DNA from 3 places in the Arthrobacter sp. YAF16 genome. Region 2 is predicted to be linked to each of the others. Evidence: riboswitches for the same ligand, from Rfam matches in the RefSeq annotation. Region 2 holds a riboswitch; each other region holds the start of a gene.

Region 1 (6,278 bases), on a different contig from region 2:
GCCAACTTCCTCGCCTTGCTCACTACCGCGGTGGCCAACACCGCGGCGAACCGGCGCTTCACCTTCGGCATCCAGGGCAGCAGCCAGGCGGCCTGCCACCATTTCGAGGGGCTGCTGGTCTTCGGGATCGGGCTGGCCCTGACCTCCGGTGCGCTCGCCTTCGTCCACGGCACGTCCGGCGGAACCCCTGACCGCTGGCTGGAACTGGTCACAGTGACCGCCGCCAACCTGGCCGCCACCGCCATCAAATTCCTGCTGTTCCGGCACGTGGTCTTCCGCCGTCGGGGCGCCCCCATTCCTCCGGCCCCCGGCGCCGTTCCCTATGCTCCGGCGTCTGCCGCCAACGACTCAGCCCTCCCCCACACAGAAACGGCCAAGTAAATGACCGCAACCCTCGACCCCGCCACCGGCGGCCCGGCCGGCAGCACGCCCGCATCGGCGCCCGCACACTCGACGACGGCGACCCGCCCGGCAGCTCCTCGACCGGCCGCCGCGCAGGACCGCCGGGCACGCCTGCTGTTCGGACCACAGCGGCGGTGGGTGCGGCCCTCGGCGGCCCTGCTGCTGGTCTTCACCGCAGTGATGTACCTGTGGAACCTGGAAGCCACCGGCTACGCCAACTCCTTCTACGCCGCAGCGATCCAGGCCGGCACCAAGGACTGGACCGCGCTGCTGTTCGGCTCCCTCGACGCGGGCAACGCCATCACGGTGGACAAGCCACCGGCCGCGCTCTGGATCCCGGCCCTCGCCGGGCGGATCTTCGGTTTCTCGGCACTGAGCATGCTCATTCCCCAGGCGCTGATGGGGGTGGCCGCCGTCGGACTTCTGTACCTGACCGTCAAACGCGTGTCCGGTCCCGCGGCGGGCCTGCTGGCCGGCGGCGCCCTGGCGCTGACCCCAGTGGCAGCCCTGATGTTCCGCTTCAACAACCCCGACGCCATGCTCACCCTGTGCTTGGTGCTGGCCGCCTACCTCACCACCCGCGCCATCGAAAAGGCCGGCTGGAAATGGCTCGCCGTAGCCGGCGCGGTAATCGGCCTGGCATTCCTGACCAAGATGCTGCAGGGCTTCCTGATTGTGCCCGGACTGGCCCTGGCCTACCTGTGGGCGGCACCCACCACCCTCGGCCGCCGGCTCCTGCACCTCCTCGCCGCCGCGGCGGGGATCGCCGTCGTGGCCGGCAGCTACCTGGCGCTGTTCCAGCTCACTCCCGCCTCGGCCCGGCCGTACATGGCGGGGTCGGAGACCAACAGCTTCCTGGAACTCACCTTCGGCTACAACGGCCTGGGCCGGATCACCGGGTCCGGCGGCGGGATGCCCGGCGGGATGCCCGGCGGAAATGCCGGCGGCCCGGGCGGAAACGGCAACGTGGGCTTCGGCGGCGCGGCCGGGATCACCCGGATGTTCGGAACCAGTTTCGGCGGTGAAGTGTCCTGGCTGTTGCCGGCGGCCCTGGTTCTGCTGGTGGCAGGTTTGTGGTTCACCCGGCGCGAGGCCCGGACCTCCGCCACCCGTGCCGCGCTCCTGCTCTGGGGCGGCTGGCTGCTGATCACGGCAGGCATCTTCAGCTTCATGAGCGGCACCGTGCATCCGTACTATGCCGTGGCACTGGCCCCCGCCGTCGCGGCCCTGGTGGGCATCGGCTCGGCGGAACTGTGGCGCGGCCGGACCCACTGGCCCGCTCGGATGGTCCTGGCCGTGACGGTGTTGGCTGCCTCGGTCTGGTCCGCCGTGCTCCTGGGCCGCGACCCGGCATGGCTGCCCGGGCTCCGGGTGATCGCCGTCGTCCTGGGCGTGCTGGCCGCCGCGGCGCTGCTGCTCCGGGTGGACAGCCTGGCGGCGCTCCCGGCCCGGCTCCGCAAAGCCGCTGCGGCCGGCGTCGTGGTCCTTTCACTGCTGGCCGGCGGGCTCGGGACCACCGCCTGGACGCTGGCGACGGCGGCCCAGGCGCATTCGGGGTCAATCCCCACCTCCGGGCCCACCGCGTCCGCGATGGGCGGCGGCTTCGGGGCGGCGGGCAGGCCGGACGGCGGGATCCTCGGTTCCAGCGGGGCGGCCGCCGGCGGGCCCGGCGGACCCGGCGCGGATACGGCGTCGGCCGAGCTGACAGCGTTGCTGAAGTCCTCCGGCGCCAAATGGTCCGGGATTGTCTCCGGCGCCACCCAGGCCGCCAGCCTGGAACTCGCCACCGGCACCAATGTGATCGCGCTGGGCGGCTGGAACGGCGGCGACCCGTACCCCACGCTCGAGCAGTTCCAAGCGATGGTGGACCGCGGCGAGATCGGCTACTTCATCTCCGGCGGCCTGGGCGGCCTGGGCGGGGGCCGCGGCGGCAACTCCGAGGTCGCCAGCTGGGTCGCGGCCAACTACCAGGCCCAGACCGTGGGGAACGCCACCGTGTACACGCTGGCGAAGTAGGCTCCTCTCCCCCGCTTGCCTCCGTCTCCGCCGCGCCGTTTCGACGGTTCCGTGCCCGCTCGATGCTTACCGGCGTCGAGCGGGCACGGAACCGTCGAAACGGGCACCCACGCGGCGGCCGTGAAGGCAAGACGCCGCTCCGCAGCAGGGGCCAGCCGTTACCTAAATGTGACATCTGATTGAAAGTCCGGTACCGTTTTAGGGTGCGGCCATCGATCTGGCCGCGTGTCCGGGCTGACGCCAAACTCTGCCGCTACCCGGATTCCCATGGACCAGGCAGAGACGGGGAACCCAGAGTTCCCGGGCATTCTGCATCCATGCACCCTTGGGGTTAAGCCGCCACGTCGAGATTCCGTGCGGCCGGATTTCGCATCCGAACCCGACAGCTAACTCCGTAGGCGTTGAGAGGCGAACATGACTGAAATCAAGGCACCCACGCGCCCAGAAGGCGCTAAACGCACGTCCGACGCCGAGCGCGCGCGCCACCGCGCCGAGCCGGCGAAGCACACTTCGAGCCCGTCCAGGCCCCGTGCCCGGACCAACGGCAAGCGCGCCGCCGTCGTAGCCACCGCTTTCGCCGTCCTGCTGGGGGCAGGGGCCGCGGGCCAGGCCTCCGGCACTGCAGCGCATACGGCCGAAGCGTCGAAAAACACGGCCGCGTCCCTGCAGACCCTGGACTTCGAACGCGTCGGCAGCAACACGCCCACCTCGCCCGCCCCGATGAGCGTGGAGGCCCAGGCCTCCAAAATCAAGCCCGCTAAGGCCCCGGCGGCCAAGGCGCCGGCTCCGGCTGCCAAGGCGCCTGCTCCCGCGAAGCCGGTCGCCATTGACGACCCCGCCGGTGCGCAGGCCTACGCCGCCTCTCAGCTGCCCGCCCACGGCTGGGCCCCGAGCGAGATGCAATGCCTGATGAAGTTGTGGACCAGGGAGTCCGACTGGAAGACCACGGCTACCAACGCCAGCAGCGGCGCTTACGGCGTGGTCCAATCGCTGCCCGCCGAAAAGATGGCCAGCGCCGGCGCCGATTACCGGACCAACTACCGGACCCAGATCAACTGGGGACTGCAGTACGTGCAGGACCGCTACGGTTCACCGTGCGGCGCCCTGAACTTCCACTACGCGAACAACTGGTACTAAGCGCGGCCGAGGCTGCATGCCATGAGTGAGGCCCCGGATCCTTGGATCCGGGGCCTCACGTGCGCCTGCCGCCGCGCCGCCTGCGGAATACGGGCCGCGCTACGGAACCGCGCCGCCGCGCTAGCCGTTCGGACGGTTGGGAATGTACTGCACCCCCCATTTGTTGCCGTCGGGATCGGCGAAGTAGACGAAATGCCCCCAGTCCTGGACATCGATGTCGCTGACGTCCACACCGTTGTCCTTGAGTTGCTGGTGCGCCGCCTGGATGTCGCTGACGACCAGCTGCAGGCCGGGGGCGGTGCCGGGCGGGGCGTCGTTGAGGCCCTCGCCAATCGCGATCGAGCACCCGGAACCCGGCGGGGTCAGCTGGACGAAACGGATGCCTGGCGTGGGCCGTTCGTCGTAGTCGGCGTTGAAGCCGACCTTGTTCACATAGAAGTCCTTGGCCCGGTCCACATCCGACACGGGGACAAACACGAGTTCAAGTTTCCAGTCCATGGGCACAGGCTAGTCCCGGACGCCTTACGCCGGAACCCTTGACCGCGGGGACGTTTCAACCGCCCTACCCGCGAGGGCAGCAGTGCATGCCGGCGGCTAGACCGCGATGCCGTACAGGCGGTCTCCGGCGTCGCCCAGCCCGGGCACAATGTACGACTTTTCGTTGAGCTTCTCGTCGATGGAGGCCAGCACGATGGTCACGTTGGCGTCCGAGAGCTCTTCTTCCAGCTTGGCCAGGCCCTCCGGGGCGGCCAGCAGGCAGATGCAGGTGACGTCCGACGCGCCGCGCTTGAAGAGGAACTTGATCGCCTCGCGCAGGGTGCCGCCGGTGGCGAGCATCGGGTCCAGGACGAAGATCTGCCGGTCTGTCAGGTTCTCCGGGAGGCGCTCGGCGTAGGTGATGATGTCCAGGGTCTCTTCGTCCCGGGCCATGCCCAGGAAGCCGACCTCGGCGGTGGGCACCAGCTTGGTCATGCCCTCCAGCATGCCGAGACCGGCGCGCAGGATCGGAACCACCAGCGGGGTGGGCTTGGTGAAAGCCGTGCCGACGGTGGTGCTGACCGGCGTCTCGATGGTCACCGGCTCGGTGCGGACGTCCCGGGTTGCCTCATAGGCCAGGAGCGTGACGAGCTCCTCGGTGAGCTGGCGGAAGACCGGGGACGGGGTGTTCTTGTCCCGCAGAACGGTTAGTTTATGGGCGACCAGCGGGTGGTCGACAACGAGAGTGCGCATGGGTCAAAACTACCACCCGGACCTTCAGGACCGTCCCGCGGGGTCCGGGGTATCGGCGTCGGCGGTCCGCTCCGCGGTGCTGCCCTTGCGGCCGCGGGCGGGGGCGCCGTCGCGCAGGTGCGCATCGTTGTCGAACGTCGGCGCGGGGCCGGTGTGTTCCCGGTGCCGCAGCACATGGAACAGCCTGTGGGCCAGGATCACGATCCCCACCCAGCCCAGCCCCAGGGCCCAGCCGAAGATCACATCGGTCATCCAGTGATGGCCCAGGAAGACGCGGCTCATGCCCATCGCAAGGATGAAGATCGCACCCGCGGTGATCAAACCGACGCGGGCTATGGTGCGTCTGACCTGCAGGCAGGCGAGGTAGACCACGAGCCCGATTACCACGGTGGTGTTCAGCGTGTGGCCGCTGGGGAACGACGGCGAGGTCTCGTAAGGCGGCACCGCGTCCGCGAAGTCGGGGCGGGCCCGGCCGATCAGTTTCTTGCCCACCGTTGTGGCGGTGATCGACACCGCGGCGGCTCCGCCGATCAGGATGAGCGGCCGCCAGGTCCGCGAGACCCAGATCAGCCATGCCGTCAGGATGCTGGCCAGGATCGGCATGCCGATTCCACCGCCAATATTGGTGAACCCGGTGACGAACGCGTCCAGGCCGGGACTGCGCAGCTGTTGCATGAACCCCAGCGTGGGCTTGTCGAGGCTTGCCAGGCCGGCGTCGTCCACGACGTTGTCGTAGACTTCCGCGCTCGTCAGCGCCAGGGCGACGACGACGACGCCGCCGATCAGCATGGTGATCCAGAGTGCGGCATAGGGCACCACCCACTTTCCCCAGCGCCGCATCAGCCAGCTCTCAGTCTTGGTGCTCAATGCCCTCTCCCGACTTCCCGGTGCACCCGCTCAAGTGCACAGCTTGCTTAGGGTCGAAACTATCATTGAGCCATGACCACCCCCGAGCCACGCCATGCGGAATGGATGGGCCTGGCCCTTGCCGAGGCGCGCCGGGCGCTGGCCACCGAGGACGTGCCGATCGGCGCCGTCGTGATCGGACCGGACGGCTCGGTGCTCGGCGCCGGGCGCAACGAGCGGGAGGCACTCGGGGACCCGACGGCGCACGCCGAGATGGTGGCGATCCGGGAGGCCGCGGCCCGGCTGCGCGAGCGGCGGGCGCTGGAGGGCGCAGCCGACGACGGCTGGCGGCTGGAAGACTGCACCCTGGTGGTGACGTTGGAGCCGTGCGCCATGTGCGCCGGCGCCGTGGTGCTGGCGCGGATTCCGCGGGTGGTCTTCGGCGCGTGGGACGAGAAAGCCGGGGCCGCCGGGTCCGTGTTCGACATTCTCCGCGAGCGCCGGTTGAACCATTGGGTGGAGGTGTACGCCGGGGTCCGGGAGCAGGAGTGCGGCGGGTTGCTGCGGGAATTCTTCGCCGGCCACCGCGGCGCCTGACGCTGCCTTTCGGGCGCCGGCCCCCTCAACGCGGCGGTGAGCTACCGCTC
Region 2 (6,278 bases):
TTGATCGCCCTGTCCACGAGGACCATGAGTTCCTCATCGGAAAGCACCTTCTCCGCCGTCGCCGACGGGAGGGTCCCGGTTGCGGGAGACGATCCGCTGCCCGCGGGCGGTGAGGGTGAGCCCGGCGTGCAGCCGGTCACCGCCAGAACAGCGGCAGCGCAGGCCAGGAGCCAGCGCTGGGTCCGCGAGCGGGGACCGCTGGTGTTCCGTGTTGTTGCAGCACCTGGACACACGACTGGACTCCCTGCCGTCGAAAGATGTGCTGAGCCCATGATCCGGCGCAGGGCCCGGGGGCACCAGAGGATTTATGCCCCCGGGCCGCGCCGGAGGTTACTCAATGCCGGGGACCAAGTCCGGCGGATGACCGGAAGCAAGTAGGCGACCAAGTGTCCCTAACAACCAACCAAGTAGGACCGGCCGGAAAGCAAGAAGCCCCTTCCAGAAGACGGGTAGGCGCCACTCGCGCGCTGCTCTTTCGGCGCTTCTAGGCTCCGGAGTACTGGGTGGAGTTAGTCAATTGAATGTTCAGAAACGGGTCTCAGCCATGCGTGAACAAGCGGCACTTCGTGCTTTGTCCGGACATTTTCCTGGTCGCTGTGGGGGCGCGGCCGGGGCATCCCATTTCAAGCGGAAGCGGGCTGCCGGATGGTCCCAGGCTCCCTCCCGGCGACGGTCGCGGACCCGACGCGCGTGGGCGATCTTCGTGGCGTCATCGCTCGCCCTGGCCGGGCTATCCGTCAGCGGTCCGGCCTCTGCCGACGTCGGCACGATCGCGCACGATTTGCTACGGACAGGGTGGGACAGCAACGAGACTGCGCTTTCGCCGACGTCGGTCGCGTCATCAAATTTCGGCAAGCTTTTTTCCACCGCCGTGGACGGCCAGGTGTACGCCCAGCCGCTCGTGGTGGGCGGCACCGTCATAGCCGCGACGGAGAACAACAACGTCTACGGCCTGGACGGCGGCACCGGAGCGGTGAAGTGGCAGCGCAACCTCGGTCCGGCCTGGCCGGCAGCGACCGTAAGCTGCGGTGACCTCACCCCCAACATCGGAGTCACGTCCACTCCGGTCTTCGACGCCGCGACCAACAGCGTCTTCCTGATGGCGAAGACGAACGACGGAGCGACGCCGCAGCTCCCGCACTGGTACATGCATTCGCTGGACAGGGTCACGGGGGCCGAGAGGCCAGGGTTCCCGGTGCTCATCAACGGCGCGCCCACTAACGACCCGACACGGCCGTTCAACGCGATGACTGCGATGCAGCGGCCCGGGCTTCTCCTGCTGGATGGCGTGGTCTACGCCGGTTTCGCCAGCCACTGCGACTGGGCACCGTTTGTCGGCTACGTCGTCGGGGTGTCCACCGCAGGCCGGCAGACCACGATGTGGGCCACCGAGTCCGGCAACAGCAGTGCGGAGGGCGGAATCTGGCAATCCGGCGGCGGCCTGGTCTCCGACGGCACCGGCCAGATCCTGTTTTCCACCGGGAACGGGATTTCCCCTAAGCCGGGACCGGGCAAGACCCCTCCGGCGACCCTCGCAGAGTCAGTCGTTCGGGTCAGCGTCGGAGCCGACGGAAACCTCAAGGCCACGGACTTCTTCAGCCCGGCCAACAACGCCAAGTTGGATCAGAACGATGCCGACCTGGGTTCCGGTGCCCCGATCGCCATCCCCACCGGCTACGGCACCACGGCCCACCCTCGCCTGATGGTCCAGGTCGGCAAGGACGGCCGGGTCTACCTGCTGGACCGGGACAACCTGGGCGGTATGGGGCAGGGGAGCGGCGGAACGGACGCCGTCCTCGACGGCGCCGGGCCGTACAGTGGCGTCTGGGGCAGGCCCGCGTTCCTCGGGACCACAAACGGCGGGTACATCTACACCGTGGAGAACAAGGGCTACCTGCGTGCGCACAAGCTGTTGGCCAGCAGCACCGGCGGCATCCAGCTGGCCTCCGTCGGTACGTCCATTGGTACCTTCGGGTACACCTCCGGGGCGCCCACGGTGACCTCCAACGGTACAAACGCCTCCACCGCCCTGGTCTGGGCCGTGTACGTAACGGGACCCACCGGTACCGGCGCGGAACTCCGTGCCTACCGCGCAATGCCGGACAGCACCGGTAAGCTTCAGCAGGTTTTCGCGGCCCCGCTGGGCACCGCCGCCAAGTTTTCCACGGTTGCCACTGACAACGGGCGCGTCTACGTGGGAACCCGGGACGGGCACGTGATCGGCTTCGGTGCCCCGACGACCTCAGCGGTTGGGGCGACAAACACGGACCTGGGAACCGCCGCGGTAGGCACCACCGTGAAAGGGAACCTGATCATCACCGCCAGCAGGGCTGTTACGGTCAGTTCCGTCGCAGCACCTGCGCCGTTCGGGATCGAGGCCCTCACACTGCCCCGGACGCTTGCCAAAGGCGGAACCATGACGGTCCCGGTCACCTTCTCGCCGACCGTAGCCGGACAGGTCGACGGGACGTTGACCGTCAAAACCTCCGACGGCGAGACGGACCTTCTGGGGGTTCACGGCGTCGGCACCAAGGACGGACTGGGGGCAACGCCGCCCACCCTGGTATTCACCGACGTGCCGACCCAGACCAGCAGTCGCCAGACCGTAAACGTGGTCAACACCGGCACGAGCGTCGCCACGATCACCGGCGTCACCTTGCCGGGCAACGCCCAGCTTGCGGTCGACCCGGCCACGCTGCCGGCCGTGGGACAGAAGATTCAACCCCTTACTTCCGTTCCGGTGTCCGTCACCTTCAGTCCGACGACGGCAACCCCGGTGGCTGATCAGCTCCTCATCACGAGCGACCGAGGATCGCTCACGGTACCGGTGACGGCGACCGCCGTGTCGGGCGTAGCGCATCTGCAGTTGCCGGCATCCCTGGACTTTGGTGATGTGCCTGCCGGCGCTGCGGCCACCCGGGATTTCACCATTACTAACACTGGCAACATCCCCCTGACGATCACCAAGGCCAAGGCGCCGGAGGGTGTATTCTCCACCACCGTTCCAATCTCGGAAGGCCTGGTGATCCCGCCTGGAGAGTCCGCACATCAGAGCGTGACGTTCAAGCCGACGGTGGTCGGTCAGGCCGGAACCGCCGACACCTACTACCTGCTGACCGCGGACGACGGCCAAGGAGCACAGAAAGTTATGCTCACCGGAATGGGCGTCGACGATCCCATTGGCCTGAAGGCGTACCAGACCAATGCCGGTGACCCGCGGTCTGTCCTCGGCAGGTCGCTGACATTGGAGTACCCGGTGGGGGCAGGGAAATGCCAGGACTACACCAAGGGTGTGATCTGCTGGTCCCCGTCCACCGGGGCCCATTGGGTCGCAGGCGCGATCTACGCCCGCTACAAGGCCGCGGGCGGCGCTGCCGGCGTCCTGGGGTTCCCCACCACCGACCAGCTGACAACCCCGGACACGATCGGGCGGTATGAACACTTCGCCGGCTCCGGCGGGGCATCCATTTACTGGACGCCAAGCACCGGGGCGCACCTCATCACGGGCGCGGTCCGTGCCAAGTGGTCGGCCCTGGGCAGGGAACGGGGACTGCTGGGCTATCCGACGTCGGACGAGGCGCGCACCCCTGATGGCGTGGGACGTTACAGCCACTTCACAGGTTCGGGGGGTTCATCGATCTACTGGACGCCAAGCACCGGGGCGCACTTCATCACGGGCGCGGTCCGTGCCAAGTGGTCGGCCCTGGGCAGGGAACGGGGGCTGCTGGGCTATCCGACGTCAGACGAGACGCGCACCCCCGATGGCGTGGGGCGTTACAGCCACTTCACAGGCTCGGGCGGTGCATCGATCTACTGGTCGGCGAAGACCGGGTCGCACTACGTCCTCGGTGCGATCCGTGCCAAGTGGACGGCCCTCGGCAGGGAAAGGGGACGTCTGGGATATCCGACCCGGGACGAGTACGCAGTGTCCGTGGGCCGGGCTTCGGACTTCCAGCACGGGCGGTTGACCTGGAATAGCTCAACCAGACTGGTGACCGGCTAGCGCGTGCGAGTCCCGGGCCCCAGCGGTCCGCGTAGGACACTGCGCTCGCCGACGGTTTCCCGCGGGAGGACGCAGCTGCTTAGGCCAAGCCGGCCCCCGCACGACAGAATGGATCCATGAGCGAGGCCGGTGACTTCATTGACGCGGCGCTGCTGCGTGAGAGCTCGTGGCAGCGGGCCGAGGAAGCGCAGGCGCAATACGGCCCGGGCCTGGGGAGCTACGGCTCCTCGGTTGGCGCCGTCCGCGGCACTGTCCGCGACGCGCTGCGCCGGTACCGGTCACTCGGCCGCGACGATGTCACCGCCCTCAGCTCGGAGTTGTGGGAGGTGCCCGTCTTCGAACGCCGCCTTGCCGCCGTCGTCCTGCTGCAGTCCAGCCTGGCCCTGCTGGACAATTCGGACCTGACCCGGATCGAGGGTTTCCTGCGGACTGCGCGCCTGCGCGAGCTGGCCGATCCGCTGGCGACCGATGTCGTCGGGCCGCTGATTGCGGGACTGGACGGCCAAAACCGTTCCCGCGCGGAAACCGTGCTGGGCCGCTGGCTGCAGGACCCGGACGATTGGCTGCGGCGGGCGGCCCTGATGGCGCCGCTCCGCGAGCTACGGGCCGGTGGAGGGGATTGGGACCGTTACCGGCGCCAGGCCGGGCTGGCGGAGTCGGGCACCCCGGACGACGCCGGTCTGGTGAGGGAGGCGATCGCTGCCGTCACCTCCGGGATGGCGAAGTAGCGCTACGTGCCGGGCCGGCGCTCCACGACGGCATACGCCTTTCCGTCGAGGAACTGCCAGTCGGTCACCACCATAAAACCGAGCGCGTCCACACGGTCATTCAGGACGTGGATATCGAAGCCGCCGTCGCGCGGTTCCGCGTCCCACGTGGCTACGTGGATTTCCTTTCCCTCGAGAACCAGCAGCTCTGTGTTGACGTCGAAATCCTCCTGCGGCTGATCGCTGAGCTGGCAAATTGCGACACAGTGGCTGTTCATAACGGGGCCTCCGCTCGGGGAATGCTGGGTGCCCTCATCCTATGGCTGGCAGGTAGCAGCGTCCTAGGCTTTCTTCCGCGCCAGGACACGGCTCCGTTATCTGAATGTGACATTCCCGCCCGGGCCCGTTACCGTAGATGGGTGCCTGTTTGTTTCCGATACGGGCGCTCCCGAGCCGATTGCCTAACTCTGCCGCGGCCTGGGATCCGAATGCAACCTTTCTGGCAGAGACGGGGAAACCACTTTTGACCTGCAGTTTTAGCAGGTCTTGGGGTGAAGCCGCACAGCGCCCGCATTGACGGGCCCGCGGCCGGGTGCCTCCCATCCGAATCCGACAGCTCACCTCGCAGGCATTGGGAGAGGCTACAAACATGACTTCAAGCATTACTTCTGCGCGCCATCGTTCCGACGCATCCGCCGGACGGGCCTCAGCATTCTCGGGCAAATCAGGCACCATCGGTCGTCAGGCCGCAGTAATCTTCGCAGCCTCCGGCCTCGTCCTCACGAGCGGAATGGCAGCCAATGCAGCCGTTGCCCCGGCCGAAAACAAAACCGCCCCGGCTTCGTCGGTTGACGTCGGCAGCAAGGTCTCCGCGCCGGTTACCGCTGATTCCGCAGTTCAGATCAGCTTCGCCCGCCCGGCAGTCGCTACCACGCCGGCGCCCGTGATCGAGCAGCCTAAGCCCGTCACCGCCCCTGCGGTTGCCGCCGCTCCGGCTGTCGCGCCTGCCCCTGCTCCGGTGCTCGCGCCGGCAGCGCCGCAGGTCAGCGTTCAGGCGAAGGCGGCCGTGGCACCTGCCTCGGCAGCCGGCGGAGCCAACGCCGCGATGCTTTCGGCCGCCTACAGCCAGATCGGCATCACCCAGGACTGCACCGCCATGGTTGAGAAGGCCCTCGGTGCGGCCGGTATCCACGTGGGCGACCTCGGTCCCCAGCAGTTCATGGGCTACGGCAAGGTTGTGGGTGCCCCGCAGCCCGGCGACATGATCGTCCAGTCCGGCCACGTCGCCATCTACGCCGGTGACGGCATGGCCATCAGCGGTGGCATGAACGGCAGCAACCAGACGATCAAGCACCCGCTGTCCTGGCTGACCGCCACGGGTGGCGTGACCTTCGTCCGCGCCAGCGCATAGCAAAAAGCGTAAGAACCTCTTTCCAGGGCCGGTGGTCGGCTGCTAAACGGCAGCTGGCCACCGGCTTTTGCGCACGTTTACGCCGGCCGGTGAGCTCAGACGGCGTACCGCAGCAGGACGACGCCGTTGCCAAACGCGCGGGTGCCGGCGAGCGTGA
Region 3 (6,278 bases), on a different contig from region 2:
CGGTGGCAGAGTTAGGCAATCCACTCAAGAGCGCCAACTTCGGAGAAGTTGGCGTGCTTCATACGGTACAGCAGTTGGGACTCAATGTCACATTCAGATCACGGCGTGTCACAGAAATGCGAGTGGTCCCTCGGCTTGGCTAAAGCCAGCCGAGCGGGTCAACAACTTCCCCGTTGACCATCACCTCGAAGTGGAGGTGGCAGCCGGTGGAGGCGCCGGTGGTCCCGCTCATCGCCACCACATCGCCACGTGAGACCTGCTGGCCCACGTGGACGTCGGAGGACGACAAGTGGTTGTACGTGGTCTCCAGGCCGTTGCCATGGTCGATCACGACCCGGTTGCCGCCCCCGTAGGGGTGCCAGCCGGAAAAGGTTACGGTGCCGCTCGCGGCGGCATGTACAGGAGTGCCGCACTGGGCCGCGTAGTCCTGGCCCCGGTGGAATTCCCCGACGGCTCCCGTGATGGGACTGACCCGGTAGCCGAACGGCGAGGCCGTGACCATGGAATCCAGCGGCGCCCCGAGGCTGCCCGCGGAGGCTGCCCGGGTGATGCTGCCGACGGACTGCGCGCTCAGCAACTGCTTGAGCTTGCTGTCCGGGTCACCCTTGGTGGTGACGGCCGTGCGGTTGAAGTTGATCTCGGCGGCCGGGGCCTTGACCTCGGGCTGGGCCGCCGCGGAAACCGAACCGGACCTGGCCGCATCGGTGGCCATCACGGGGCCGGTGGCCGGAACTGTAACGGTGAGGACCAAACCCGTGGCGGCCAGGGCAATGCCTGCCTTCTGCCCCACGCCGCTGACAGCGGCGAAGTCTGTTACCTGACGGAACGCGCTGCGCCGGCCGCGGCGCGCTTCGCGGTGCGCGTCACGCGGGCGCTCGTCGAGGACGACGGCGGCCGGGCGTGGCTCCGGAGCGGGACCGGTCGCACGACGGCGGCCCCTGACGGTCTGGGTGGTCAAGAACGGTTCCTCTCTGGATAGCCTGCGAAGTTAGCTGTCGGATTCGGGTCAGAGAGATCAAAGACCCGGTCCGCCGGTGCAAGCATCCAGACGCAGGGGCATCCACGGAGGTCCCAGTTTGAATTGCTTGCCGCTAGCGGACTTCACCCCAAGGCTGTTGAATCAACAGCCGGTTGTGGTTCCCCCGCCTCTGCCAGAAGGTGAATCGCCGGCTGATCCGCTGGCAGAGCTCGGCTCCGGATCAGATAACGCTTTAGTATCAGTGCTAGTCATCAACTATAGGGGATTAAGGCAGGCGGTAATAATTCCGTTATCTCGCCTGTGCACAACTTACCTGCTGTCCGGCGGAAGGATTTTGACGCCGGGTTACCCGAGCGTAACGAACACATGGGCGGCGACCTCGGGAGGCAGCTCGAGGGCGCCTTCAATGTCGGGGACCCGGACCGAGATGTACTCCCCCACCCGCTCCAGCGACACCCTGGCGCCCGGACGGATTCCGCCCTCGTCCAGCTGGACCAGCAGCTCCGGCTCGACCTGGATCGGCTCGGCCAGCCGGCTCACGGTGATCCGCGAGTCGGCGCCGTAGCCGGCCATGGCGTCAAGCAGGTTGACCACGGCGCCGCGGTCCGGCGTCGGAAGCCCGCCCAGTTCGGCGAGTCCGGGAATCGGGTTCCCGTAGGGGGACACGGTCGGGTGGTCCAGCATTTCGAAAATGCGGCGCTCGACCCGTTCGCTCATCACGTGCTCCCAGCGGCACGCTTCCTCATGGACGTAGGCCCAGTCGAGCCCGATCACGTCGGCAAGCAGCCGTTCGGCCAGGCGGTGCTTGCGCATGACCTCGATGGCGCGCTTCCGGCCCGTTTCGGTCAGTTCAAGGTGCCGGTCGCCGGAGACAACCACGAGGCCGTCGCGCTCCATGCGGCCGACGGTCTGGGAAACGGTGGGGCCGGAGTGACGGAGCCGCTCGGCGATGCGGGCGCGGAGGGCGATGATGTTCTCTTCTTCAAGTTCCAGGATGGTCCGGAGATACATCTCGGTGGTATCGATCAGATCCGTCATTCAGCTCAGCTCCTCGAGCGCCGTCCTTGCGTCATTCCCACCGTACAGCGTGCGGGTTGCGCCCTGGCGAGATCCGCCGTACGTCACCGCACAGCCTAGCCTATTTTGAATTAGTCCGGATAATCTGTGGGCTGCCGCGCGGACCTGTGGACTACGCCCCGCCCGGCGCCGGGCCGCCGTCTCAATGACCGGACTATGACGGGCTTTATTCCCACCCGCGTGGGGCCGTCGGGCAGAATAAATAGCGGGTCCCGGTCACGCCCGGCAGAGCCCGTCCAAGCCACGCCACACACCCAGCCGAAAATTGGAGCCCCTGTGAGCGACACCAGCATCACCATCCCCGCGAACCTCCTGCCCAAGGACGGCCGGTTTGGCGCCGGCCCGTCGAAGGTCCGGCCGGAGCAGATGGAGGCCCTGTCTGCGGCGGCGGCGACGCTGCTGGGGACCTCGCACCGCCAGGCCCCGGTCAAGAACCTCGTGGGATCGGTCCGGAGCGGACTGAGCGACTTCTTCCGCGCCCCGGAGGGCTACGAGGTCATCCTCGGCGTCGGCGGGTCCACGGCGTTCTGGGACATTGCCAGCTTCGGCCTCGTGGAAAACAAGGCGCAGCACCTGTCTTTCGGCGAATTCGGCTCGAAGTTCGCCGCGGCCACCAACAAGGCACCGTTCCTGGCCGAGTCCTCGATCATCAAATCCGAGCCCGGCACCCGACCCGAGGCGCGGGCCGAGGCCGGCGTCGATGCCTACGCGTGGCCGCAGAATGAGACCTCCACCGGTGTCGCCGCGCCGGTCAAGCGCGTGGCCGGCGCCGATGCAGGCTCCCTCGTGCTGGTGGATGCCACCTCCGCGGCCGGCGGCCTGGACGTGGACGTCGCCGAGGCCGACGTCTACTACTTTGCCCCGCAGAAGAACTTCGCCTCCGACGGCGGCCTCTGGCTTGGACTGTTCTCCCCGGCGGCTTTGGAGCGCGCGGCCCGGATCAAGGCCGGCGGCCGCTGGATCCCGGACTTCCTGGACCTCCAGACCGCGATCGACAACTCGCGGCTGAACCAGACCTACAACACTCCGGCGCTGGCCACCCTCGTGACCCTGGACGCGCAGGTGCAGTGGCTCAACGCCAACGGCGGCCTCGACTTCGCCGCCGCCCGCACCGCCGACTCGGCCGGACGCATCTACCGCTGGGCCGAGGCCTCCGCCTCCGCCACGCCGTTCGTAGCCAGGGCCGAGGACCGGTCCAACGTGATTGCGACCATCGACTTCGACGACTCGATCGACGCCTCCGCCATCGCCAAGGTCCTGCGCGCCAACGGGATCGTGGATACCGAGCCGTACCGCAAGCTGGGACGGAACCAGCTGCGCATCGCCACCTTCGTGGCGATCGAACCCGACGACGTCTCCGCACTGCTCGAGTGCATCGACTTCGTCGTCGGCGAGCTCAAGAAGTAGCCACCGCGGCGTCCCTTCCGGGACGCGTCAGCGGTCGACGGCGTCGTCCGGGTCTTCCTCCCGGGCGGCGCCGCCGGTCGCCGAGCCGCCGGTCGCCGAGCCGCCGGTCACAGAGCTGCCGGGGACGACCCGGAAATACCGCAGGCCCCGCGCACGCCGGTTGAAGGCGATCCGCAGCTGCTTGGCCCGGACAATCCAGAGTATGCCGATCAGTGCCGCGATCAGCCCGGAGGCCGCCGCCACCCCCATGGACCAGCGCGCGCCGGCGACGTTCGCCACCCAGCCGACCAGCGGTGCGCCGATCGGGGTGCCGCCCATGAAGATCGCCATATACAAGGCCATCACGCGGCCGCGCATCACCGGGTCCGTGGTGGTCTGGACGTAACCGTTGGCGCTGGTCATCATGGTGATCGCGAAGAGGCCGACCGGCACCAGCGCGACGCCGAACCAGAAGTAGTCCGGCGCCAGCGCGGCGAGGCCGGAGGTCAGGCCGAAGGCGCCGGCCGCGCCGAAGATCACGCGCATGCGCGGCCGGCCCCGCCCGGCCGAGAGCAGCGCTCCGGCGACTGAACCGATCGCCATGATCGAGTTCATCAGGCCGAAGGCGCCGGCATCGAGGCCGAATTCGGTGCCGACCATGGCAGCGATAAAGAGGACGAAGTTCAGCCCCAGGGTTCCCACGATGAACACCGCCACCAGCACCATCACAATGTCCGGCCGGAAACGCACGTAGCGCAGGCCCTCGCGGATCCGGCCCTTCCCGGCCGGCGCCCGGGGCAGCTGGCGCAGCGAGGCGGCGGGGATTTTGGCCAGGCTCAGGAGCAGCGCCAGGAACGTGACGGTGTTGACCAGGAAGACCCAGCCGGGCCCGATGGCCACGGTGAGCAGGCCGGCGACGGCCGGGCCGATCATCCGGGCCACGTTGAACGAGGCGCTGTTGAGGGCAACGGCGTTGGGCAGGTAGTCGTCGCGCACCAGTTCGGAGACAAAGGTCTGGCGCACCGGGGCGTCCAGGGCGGAGACCACGCCCAGCAGCAGGGCGAATATGTAGACGTGCCAGAGCTGCGCGGCCCCGGACAGCACCAGGGCACCGAGCGCTGCGCTCAACACGGCCATGGAGGACTGTGTCAGGACCAGCAGCTGCTTGCGGTTGAAGCGGTCGGCGACCAGCCCGGCGACGGGGGCGAGGAAGAGCTGTGGTCCCAGCTGCAGGGCCATCGTGATGCCCATGGCGCCGGCGTCCTGGGCACTCAGATGGTCAAAGACCAGCCAGTCCTGCGCGGTGCGCTGCATCCAGGTCCCGATATTGGAGATCAGGGCGCCGATGAACCAGATCCGGTAGTTCAGGATGTGCAGCGATTTGAAGGTGGACCTCATGTCCCGACCTTCCGCTGCACGCTCCCGAACGGCCCCAAACCGTTAGTCGACCTCGACGGCGGACTCGTCCTGGACCGCTCCAGCGTCGGTTCCTGCTTCGGCAGGCTCTGCCTGCGCCTCCGCGGCACCGTCGTCGGCGGTCTCATCCGACGCAGCCGCGGCGGCGGGAGCTTCGGCGGCCTCGTCCTGCTGCGCATCTTCCGGGCGCACGCGTTCGGCCCACGGAACCCACTCCGGGGCCAGGATGGAATCCTCGGAGGGCAGCAGGCCCAGCTCATCCACCGTCACGGTCTTGGAGCGCGAATTGCGGGTCAGCACCGCGTACCACTGCCAACCGCCGTAGCCGGGCAGCTTGGACTCGAAGAGGTGCGTGACCAGGCGGTCGCCTTCGCTCTTCGCGCCCAGGTGCCGGCCGATCTGCTCTGCCGGCGCGATGCCTTCCACGGCGGCACGGGCCACATCGACGGACGCGGCCAGGAAGGCGTCGGGCTTGCCGACGCGCCACACGGGCACGCCGTAGCGCGGCTTGGATCCTGCTTTGGCGCCGGCGGCCTTGGCGGCCGCACCGGCCGCCGCGGCGGCGTTCTGTTCAGGTTCCGTTGTCATCGCAGAGCCTTACGCGTCCAGCTCGTCGGCGACCTTACGAAGCGCGACGGCGATCGCCTTGGCCTTGTTGCCTTCCGGGTACTTGCCCGCGGACAGCGTTCCCGAGAGGTTGTCCAGCACGCTGACGAGATCCTGCACCAGCGGTGCGAGGTCCTTGGCGCTGGGTCGCTTGGCCTTGGCGATCGACGGGGTCTTGTCCAGCACCCGCAGGCCCAGGGCCTGGGCTCCCTTGCGGCCGTCGGCGACGCCGAATTCCACCCGGGTTCCGGCTTTGAGCTCGGTTACGCCCTCGGGCAGCGCCGACTTGGGCAGGAAGACCTCCTGGCCGTCTTCGCCTGCGAGGAATCCGAAGCCCTTTTCCTTGTCATACCACTTGACCTTGCCGGTAGGCACGTAATCAACCTTCTTCGTTCTGCGGGGACGCGGCCGGCGGTCACCGCATCCGCATGGATATGCGGGTTCAGGGTGTGACTGCCCGGACCGTGTTGGTCTGTTCCTCCAAGGTTATCCTGCCTTGGCCACTTTGACGGCTTGAGGCGCGGGCGAAGCCGGGCTGTTAGCGTTGCCTCCATGACACCACAGCGCTTCCGGCGGCCCCTCTTGATTCTTGCGGCCACCGTTGCCGCGCTCTCGCTGGCCGCCGTCGGAGCCGTCATGGTCATGGCCTTCAACAACACGGTGGCGCCGGCCTGGGTCACGTCGACCGCGCTCTACGGGCTGCCCGTGGCGTTCCTGCTCATGCTCGCCCTGGTGGTCGACGCCGTCGCTGCCCGGCGCCGGACACCCGGGCACGGCGGAAGGTAGCGTTGGACTGATGTCCCTCATCCGCGCG

The links. A riboswitch is a leader RNA that binds a small molecule or an ion and turns the genes downstream of it on or off. The one in region 2 is predicted to bind cyclic di-AMP.
Region 1: another riboswitch for cyclic di-AMP. It lies ahead of AB4Y91_RS13710 (hypothetical protein); the one in region 2 lies ahead of AB4Y91_RS06570 (hypothetical protein).
Region 3: another riboswitch for cyclic di-AMP. It lies ahead of AB4Y91_RS09660 (M23 family metallopeptidase); the one in region 2 lies ahead of AB4Y91_RS06570 (hypothetical protein).

The regions. Positions count from the first base shown of each region.
Region 1 is NZ_JBFRDC010000007.1:71,482-77,759, reverse strand. Features, by position in the region: gene AB4Y91_RS13720 (glycosyltransferase) at 1-381, shown strand, start outside; gene AB4Y91_RS13715 (glycosyltransferase family 39 protein) at 382-2,418, shown strand; cyclic di-AMP (ydaO/yuaA leader) riboswitch at 2,654-2,834, shown strand; gene AB4Y91_RS13710 (hypothetical protein) at 2,833-3,555, shown strand; gene AB4Y91_RS13705 (VOC family protein) at 3,676-4,053, opposite strand; gene upp (uracil phosphoribosyltransferase) at 4,150-4,785, opposite strand; gene AB4Y91_RS13695 (phosphatase PAP2 family protein) at 4,810-5,625, opposite strand; gene AB4Y91_RS13690 (nucleoside deaminase) at 5,725-6,228, shown strand; gene AB4Y91_RS13685 (DNA glycosylase AlkZ-like family protein) at 6,270-6,278, opposite strand, start outside.
Region 2 is NZ_JBFRDC010000001.1:1,402,774-1,409,051, forward strand. Features, by position in the region: gene AB4Y91_RS06550 (hypothetical protein) at 1-47, opposite strand, end outside; gene AB4Y91_RS06555 (Ig-like domain-containing protein) at 704-4,003, shown strand; gene AB4Y91_RS06560 (DNA alkylation repair protein) at 4,120-4,731, shown strand; gene AB4Y91_RS06565 (hypothetical protein) at 4,734-4,988, opposite strand; cyclic di-AMP (ydaO/yuaA leader) riboswitch at 5,190-5,355, shown strand; gene AB4Y91_RS06570 (hypothetical protein) at 5,360-6,121, shown strand; gene AB4Y91_RS06575 (dihydrofolate reductase family protein) at 6,217-6,278, opposite strand, start outside.
Region 3 is NZ_JBFRDC010000003.1:91,909-98,186, reverse strand. Features, by position in the region: gene AB4Y91_RS09660 (M23 family metallopeptidase) at 140-958, opposite strand; cyclic di-AMP (ydaO/yuaA leader) riboswitch at 963-1,182, opposite strand; gene AB4Y91_RS09655 (metal-dependent transcriptional regulator) at 1,325-2,017, opposite strand; gene serC (phosphoserine transaminase) at 2,333-3,463, shown strand; gene AB4Y91_RS09645 (MFS transporter) at 3,491-4,840, opposite strand; gene AB4Y91_RS09640 (DUF3027 domain-containing protein) at 4,883-5,446, opposite strand; gene AB4Y91_RS09635 (cold shock domain-containing protein) at 5,456-5,839, opposite strand; gene AB4Y91_RS09630 (hypothetical protein) at 6,017-6,250, shown strand; gene AB4Y91_RS09625 (helicase-associated domain-containing protein) at 6,261-6,278, shown strand, end outside.